One region of the Bacillus sp. P4_D3 genome, then DNA from elsewhere that is predicted to be linked to it. Evidence: predicted binding sites of a transcription regulator. Region 1 holds the regulator's gene; the other holds the start of a gene.
The links. Region 1 encodes LexA, which represses DNA repair genes until DNA is damaged. Its sites were predicted from a motif close to CGAACATATGTTCG; they were not measured.
Positions count from the first base shown of each region.

Region 1 (3,710 bases):
TGTTCAAGAAATTATTGAAGGGGTGGAATGGGATGAGTAAAGAACAGTTTCTTAAAGAATTATCAAGTCATCTTAGAAAGTTACCAGAAGAAGAGCGACAAGATATTTTATTTGATTATGAAGAGCACTTTCAGTTTGGGATGGAAGAGGGGAAAACTGAATCAGAAATAATAAAGGGGCTTGGTTCTCCGAAAGTAATTGCGAAAGACTTGCTTGCTTTGTATCGCTTTGATGAGATGAAAAAAGATCCATCGACTTCGAATGTAACAAGAGCTGTCCTGGCAGCGGTTGGACTTAGTTTGTTTAATTTTATTATTGTGTTAGGCCCATTAATTGCAATTATAGCTTTTATATTTTCCTTTTGGGTCGGTGGTATTGCTAGTGTAGTGACACCATTTTTCGTTATTGTAAAAGTATTTATGGGTACTTTTATATGGTTGGATCTTTTCGTTAGTATAACGTTTGTTGGAGTAGGTTTGTTGTTATGTATTGTAGCTTATTATAGTACGAAGTGGTTTAAAAGATTATGTGTACGCTATGTAGTATGGAACTTCAAAATGATAAAAGGGGAGTAGATGATGAAAAAAATATTATTAGTAGCTATCGCTTGTATCATTATTGGAGTAATAGGGATTTCACAAACATATAAGAAAGCAGTAGAAACTGTAGAGAAAGGAAATAAGGAAGAAGTTATTAAAAACGAAACGCTAAAAAATGTGGAAGTTAAGTTAGATGCTGGAGATATTGTTGTCCAAAAATCGCCTGATTCCTCTTTTTATGTAAAGCAAACAGGAGACGTAAGTAAACAGGAGATTCGTATTGCTGAAGATGGTGACACATTAAAAGTCATAGGGGAAATAGAAAAAGGTGTTTCATTTAATTTTTCCTTTTACAATTTCGGATTTCAAACGCCTACATTGACTATATTTGTACCAGAACGTTCTTATCAAGAGATAAAAGTAAATTCATCCGCTGGACAAATAGAAATAAGTAATGTGAAAAGTGACCGCGTAAGTGTTGAAACACTCGCCGGAGAAGTGGATTTGAAACATGTAACAGCAAAGAGTGTGGAGGGGTCTACAAAAGCTGGTGAGGTAAATTTTAAAAAAGTAATAGGGAAAGTAACAGCAAAAACGGCTAGTGGGGATATAGATATTATTGATCATGATTCTAAATATGATTTAGAGGCAAGTTCAACTGCTGGAGATGTAGATATTACTTTATTGGAAAAACCACAAGATGCAGTTATAACTGGGCAAACCGCTGCTGGAGACGTGACAATTTTTAATGAAGACAATAAAAATATAACGATTGGTAATGGTAGTAAAAAGATTAGCGGTAAAACCGCTGCTGGAGATGTTACTATTGAAACGCGTTAATAATGAATGAAACGCATTCTTTTGAATGAACGGAAATCTATCAAAATATAAAAAGAAGATAATTACCTATATAAATAAGGGAATTATCTTCTTTTTATTATTTTTAATGTAAATCACGATATACGCCAATTACTTTTCCGATAACTGACACTTGTTTTAAAATAATAGGTTCTAGTGAAGAGTTTTCCGGTTGTAGACGGAAATAATCTTTTTCTTTATAGAAACGTTTAACAGTTGCTTCGTTATCTTCTGTTAAAGCAACTACAATTTCACCGTTGTTTGCAGACTGTTGTTGGCGAACAACAACTAAATCACCATCAAAGATACCAGCTTCAATCATGCTATCTCCAGAAATGCGTAACATAAACACTTGATCTGCTCCAGCAACGATACTAGCTGGAAGTGGGAAGTGATCTTCTACACTTTCGACTGCTGTAATCGGTAAACCGGCAGTAACTTTTCCGACGATTGGAACTTGAATTACTGACTGTGTTTCTATTCGGTTGTCACCTAAAATTTCAATTGCGCGTGGTTTTGTTGGGTCGCGTCGAATATATCCTTTTTCTTCTAGTCGTGATAAATGTCCGTGCACTGTAGAACTAGAAGCAAGGCCGACTGCTTGACCGATTTCACGTACGGAAGGCGGATATCCTTTTTCTTGTACTTTTAACTTAATAAAGTCGAGAATGTCTTGCTGGCGTTTCGTTAACTTTTCCATGTTTTCTAACACCTCGTTTTCTTTCATTTTTCTTATTATTAAGTATAACATGCGAAAAAACATTCTACAAACATAAGTTCGAACGAAAGGCAAATTTATGATACACTATAAGGAAGATATAGTGAGAAAGAAGGGTTCAAAATGAATGCAATTATTTATGCACGTGTGAGCACAACAAAAGAAGAACAAGAAACATCATTATTGCGTCAAAAAGATGAATTATTGCATTTAGCTGAGCGCTATCAAATGGATGTTACAAAGGTAATTGAGGAGCAGGCTAGCGGTTATACAATTGAACGTGATGGCATATTAGAAGTGCTAGATACAATTCGAGATGAACAAGTTGATGTACTACTTATACAAGATGAAACGCGTCTTGGTAGAGGAAATGCAAAGATTGCATTAATGCATTGTTTACATAAAGAGGGGATAAAAGTTTATACGCACACGCATAGTGGTGAATTACAGCTTTCAGATTCTGATTCGATGGTGCTAAATATAATAGGGATTGTTGAAGAGTATCAAAGAAAGATCCACAATTTAAAAATTAAACGTGGCATGCAAAGGGCGGTAGAGAAAGGATTTCGTCCAGAGAATAATTTGAAAAATCGTCATTTAAGTATAGGACGTGAGAAAAAAGAAGTGCCAATTGAGGAAATTGTACGTTTACGCCGGAATGAATTAACTTTTGAAGAAATTGCAGCAACACTTCGTGGTTTTGGTCATGATGTTTCAAAAGCAACTGTACATCGAAGGTATGTAGAATATACAAAGCAATTGCTTGATAAAGAGGACTAACTATTGTATGATAATAATCAGTTTTGAGTAGAAGGGGGATTCGAGATGCCAAGTCAAGAACTCATTGAACGCATTAACTTCTTAGCGAAAAAAGCAAAAGCTGAAGGCTTAACTGAAGAAGAACAACGTGAGCGCCAATCGCTACGTGAACAATATTTAAAAGGATTTCGTCAAAATATGTTAAACGAATTAAAAGGAATTAAAGTCGTTAACGAAGAAGGAACGGATGTTACACCGGCGAAATTAAAAGCTTTAAAAAAGCAAGAGAATGCAAAATTAAATTAAAAGATGGGCATAGCCCATCTTTTTTTATTTGTTAAATTCGTTATTTAATAACTTTCCAGTTGTGATTGACTGTTGCTTCTATCCTTTTGTGCTTCGATATATAGTTAGCGATAAGTTCAGACATATCTGTTGGTATGTCTTTTACTACTAGCTTATTTTGAAACATAAAGAAGTTCCCTCCGCCACTTGCGCGATAATTATTCATAACAACGTCATATTCTTCATTTATATTAAGGGGAGCGCCTTTATACTGTAAAGATTCTACTCTCTCGCCAATTGGTCTTGAAATGTTTAATACGTACGAAATCCCTTCCCACATATCGTAATTATAGTGTTGCGGCTTTGGTTCTATGTAGGTAGGGGTTACGATGATGGATCCATCTGCTTTTAATGTGAAATAAGAAGCAGAGAGTTCGAGAGCATCTTTTATATCCGCTCCGGTTATTCTAATTACTTTTAATGTATTTGGATAAATATAATTAGAAACGATGTCACGCATTGTTACATGTTTCGGGAAACCTGGAGATGTA
Region 1 covers NZ_JBFUIN010000218.1:336-4,045, forward strand. Annotated here, with positions in the region: gene AC1DTM_RS17580 (PadR family transcriptional regulator) at 1-40, shown strand, start outside; gene AC1DTM_RS17585 (DUF1700 domain-containing protein) at 33-575, shown strand; gene AC1DTM_RS17590 (DUF4097 family beta strand repeat-containing protein) at 579-1,379, shown strand; gene lexA (transcriptional repressor LexA) at 1,483-2,097, opposite strand; gene AC1DTM_RS17600 (YneB family resolvase-like protein) at 2,239-2,895, shown strand; gene AC1DTM_RS17605 (DUF896 domain-containing protein) at 2,941-3,180, shown strand; gene AC1DTM_RS17610 (bifunctional metallophosphatase/5'-nucleotidase) at 3,221-3,710, opposite strand, start outside.

Region 2 (4,762 bases), on a different contig from region 1:
AGTTATCTAGTTAATTAACATGGCGCTATAGTAATTACCAGACTAAAAGACTTTATAATGATGTGAAGTATTTTTGATTTAACTTTATTTTAAACCAATACAAAAATTTACATTCTTATTTAAATGGATTATCATATATGCTATAACAACGTTGTAACGAGTATCCAGAGTGTGGAATAGCGAGGGAAAGGACATACCCTCGACTCTTAGGCTATTTCTCGTTTAACTCATGATTGTATAGTTTGGGGGTGCGAATATGGAATGGCTTGCTTTTTGTATGGGGAGTTTATCTTTTTTACTCGTTTATCAAGAAATGGAAAAAAACAAAAAGTTAGAAAAGAGAATCCAAGAGTTGGAGAACAAGATTCAATCATAAGACAATCTTAGTTATTCAAGAAAATAGGGAAACCTCGAAATGAAAAGGTTTCTCTAATGTTCAGTTGTTTTATCAACACTAAAATTTAACACGCCTATTCTTAGGTAACATCTTTTTCTAGAAATGTTTTAGGTAATTCCTTTTCACCAGATACATCAAACTTTACCTCTCCACCCACTTTATAAATTCGTTCAACAATAGGTATCTTTGTCGTCATTTGTAGTTCTTTCATTTTTCTTTTTCTTGCTTGTTCAAAATGAATTACATTCATACTGTATTCTCCTTTTTGATATTAATTATGTAATTTACAATCAACAATGTCATCCAGGTCAAACTTATTTTGAAAACGAAATGCATCGGTAGTAATGATTGTTTTTTTAAACAGGTCAATCTTTTGGATGTCCATTATTTCATGGTATATACAACCGTCTTTGTAGTACCATAGATTTACTTCTTGCTTTGTATGTAGGGCTTCATTTAATGTTCTCCCTATTTCTTCTATTTGTTGTTCATCTAACACTGGCTTTTCTACTTTTAATTGTTCTTGAATAATCTGTTTGATCCCTTCGAATTGTTCAGGCATTGCAGAAAATGGACTGAACTTTACCATTCCTCGTCCTCTTGGTATATTTGTATGATTCATGCTCGATGCCCTCCTAACAATGTATTTCTGTGTCTTGCTGTAGCGCTATGTGTATAAGAAATCCCTCTTAATATGCTGTTTTTACCAAACTTAGTACGTATTTCATCCATTACTTTAGTCAATTTCACTTCTTTTTCTCGTTGTATGATGTTATCGAAAAGAGAAATTTGTTCTTCGCCTTCATTGATTAAGTTAGTTAAAGAAACGTTAATGGATCTAATGGGTTCGCCTGTATAAAACTCGTGTAAAAAGTATGTGCAAACATTATAGATATCCATTGTTAAATTGGTTGGTCGGTTCATAGTGTGAGTTTTTCTAAAACCACCAGCGTAATTTTTACTGTAACCAATAGAAAACTGGAGTGTCTGAGCGAGTTTGTTTTGCCTTCTCATCCGATAACAAACTTCTTCGATGTGTTCCAGGAGAATAATTGGAAACTCTTCTATAGTGTAATCACGCATAAGTATTTGGCTTTTACCAATAGAAGTTGTTGCGGGTACGTATTTTTCTGAAATACGGCTAAAATCAATGCCGTTGCTATGTAAGTGCATTTCTGTGCCAATGACCCCGAAACTTTGTTTTAAGTACTTGAGTGGGTATTGTGCTAAGTCTCCGATTGAATGTATTCCCTTTCGATTTAACTTTGCTTCTGTTTTGCTCGAAATCCCCCAAAACTTATTGAGTGGTCGTATCGACCATAATTTTATGGGTACATCTTCGTATTTCCAATATGCTATGCAGTCTTTGGTTTTCTTTGCTTCCACATCTAATGCGATTTTGCTCATCAATGGGTTGGGCCCAATTCCTATTGTACATTCAATGCGTGTATGCTCATAAATTTCACGTTTGAACTTTAAAGCAAATTCATATGGATCATTAGCAAATAGATGAATGCTATCCGTAATATCCATGAAGAATTCATCGATGGAATATTGGTGGAAATCCTCAATAGGAACGTATTGTAGAGCAAGTTTCGTTATGTAATTTGAGCATTTAATATAAGTTCCCATAATTGGATTAACGATAAGTATGTCTTTACGGCGAGGGATCTCGTAGCTCCTTGCCATCTTCTTAAGTCCCAACGCTTTTAATGGCGGAGTGGCAGCTAAGACAATTGAACCACTTCGGTTAACATCACCAACTACAGCTAATTTGGTTTGCAGGGGATCTAAGCCCATCTTGATGCACGACACACTGGCATAAAAACTACGAAGATCTACGCATAAAATAATTCGATTTGGAAAAATTGAGTAATCATACACCGTTATTCCTCCTTAATATAATAAGAACGCACGTTCTTATTATATACGAACTTACGTTCTTTATGAAGGGGTTTTTAATTATTATTTATGAAGTAAAGTTATGCCGGAGAAAAACATGGTGAAATAATATTGATGGTATTTGAACGACAAAAATCAGCAAAGACAGTACGAGCTTCGTCGATTGATTATTAAAGGTATTATTCCTCATTTATTGAATTTTTCTTATAGGAGGTGGCGTAGCGCTATGGCAGAAATGGAGATAGTATACACCGCTAATGAGGTTTATAATCGTTTAGGAGTGAGTGGCAGCACGCTTAGAAAGTATTCAGATATTCTTGAGCGTGAAGGATATGATGCAAAAAAGAATAGTCGAGGAAGAAGAGAATATACAGAGTTTGATGTGTTACTTATTGAAAAGTTAGTAGAGTTGAGTAAGCAGGATGGTATGACCTTAGAAAAAGCAGCAAAAATGATTGCAAAGCAATTTGGAATCGATAATAAGAAGGAAGAAAGCCAGGGGACAGATGCAATACCTTATCAAATGCAGTATCAATTTCAACAACAATATAGCGCTATGATAGAAGAAATTAATAAGGTGCAGCAAGCGAACTTGTTAGAAATGGAAAAGAGACTAGGGGATCGTATAGATCAAAGGAATAAGTTAATTGAAGACGATATGAAAGATAGGAAGGAACGTGAAGAAAGGATAGAAAAAAGGTTAGAGCAAAGAGATGAAAACCTTATGAGAGTGATTAGAGAAATTCAAGATGTGAAAAGTACTATTGTAACAGCACAGGAAGAAGTAGCGGCAGCGAAAAAGAAATCGTGGTGGAAGTTTTGGGGTGATTTATAATTTTATACTATTCTTTGTGGGCGGTTAGATTAATTACGAAAGTAAGTAAAAAATTATTTTAGATAAAATATCGTTAATTGTGTGTTAATTAACGATATTTTTAATGAAAACTATTAATTAGCTACGTAATTCTTAATACTGATAATCATGTTTTTGAAGTCGTAACATAGAGCTAATCCATTTAATATAATACAAAGAGTCAATGCTAAAATATTTGTTATATCATTCGTGTACATGATATAACAAATTAATGTTATGACTGAAGTTATAGAGAAATATGGAGCGATAGACTCTTCGTATTTTAAATGTAGGGCTAATGCAATCACCACAAGTACTAGAATAAAATTTTCCATTTGTATATTTCACCTCGCCTTCACTTGAAGTATAGCCTGGACTTAAAAATGCAGCAAGTTCACAGTCAACCTATTGCACCCCATAGTTTAGGCAATAAAAAAATAGAACCAACTATTGCAATGGGGGGTTATACAGAGTTAAATTAGTTTGTAGGTTTTAAATCACGAATTTTAACAAAATTAAATTCAGAATAATGAAAACATACATATGTGTATGACAATCAGCATTAAAGGAGATGTAGCGGAAGGTGGTTCAATTGTAATTTCACGTACCGTAATGAATGTACAAACTGTTATCGATGGTTATTTATTTTATTTAATATAGTAATATAGAATAGGTAGTATCTTATATATATAGGAGGAGAAAAAATGAGAGGGAAAACTACAACGGTTATTACAACGATTATAAGTGCTAGTTTATTACTAACAGCTTGTAGTGTGGAAAAGGATAAGAAAAATAAGGCGAATGGTAAAGTGGCAGATAAACAATCCATTCATTTTCCATATATCGCAGAAATTCCAACAATGGATGTAACAAAGGCGACTGATGGAGAATCAATGAATGTTATGCGTAACGTGTTTGAGGGGTTATATATGCTTGGAGAGGGCAATAAACCGATTCCTGGTGTGGCTAAAACATATGATGTAAGCGAAGATAAAAAAACATACACATTCTATCTCAGAGAGGATGCAAAATGGTCAATATGTTATTATATATTTGTGTAAAAAATTCGGAATTTTTTTAAAAAGGAGTGTTTAATGTGGAAAAAATAAAGGAAATAGCGTTTATGTTGATTGCTTTAGTGGTAATCATTGTAATGGGCTTTGATATTAGGAATCCAGATGATCAAAAAGACATTTTCATGTTTGTTATCTATACTATTCCTATAATGCTATTACTGCTGTATGTGAAAAAATTAAAATACAGTAAGCCAAATTTGTTTTTAACCTTAATATTTTTAACTTTGGGATTATGGAGTTTATTAACATTCTATGTATTACATGATTTAGCAATATTGATATCAATGATTTTAGGAATGGGGATTACATTGTTAGTTATTTTTTTCTCCAGAATAACAAGAAATAACTAAGTAACTTGCATTCTTAAATACAGATAAACAAAAAGAACTCTTTCATGACTTGAAGGGTTCTTTTTTTTAGGTTTTATAGGGTGTTTTTGCCCAAATACCCGAAATGGGGGAAGTTGTGGATTTGGAAGAAAGTCGTATCGTTTATAAAAAAGATGTACCGTTTTAAATAAAGTTATACCGTTTG
Region 2 covers NZ_JBFUIN010000223.1:251-5,012, reverse strand. Annotated here, with positions in the region: partial or broken gene AC1DTM_RS17760 (lysostaphin resistance A-like protein) at 1-18, shown strand, start outside; gene AC1DTM_RS17755 (hypothetical protein) at 477-647, opposite strand; gene AC1DTM_RS17750 (YolD-like family protein) at 669-1,019, opposite strand; gene AC1DTM_RS17745 (Y-family DNA polymerase) at 1,016-2,281, opposite strand; gene AC1DTM_RS17740 (DUF3967 domain-containing protein) at 2,526-3,134, shown strand; partial or broken gene AC1DTM_RS17735 (ABC transporter substrate-binding protein) at 3,857-4,189, shown strand; gene AC1DTM_RS17730 (hypothetical protein) at 4,249-4,578, shown strand.
Region 2: a site for LexA is predicted at 2,328-2,341, ahead of AC1DTM_RS17745 (Y-family DNA polymerase). Genes of this name have one in related genera too.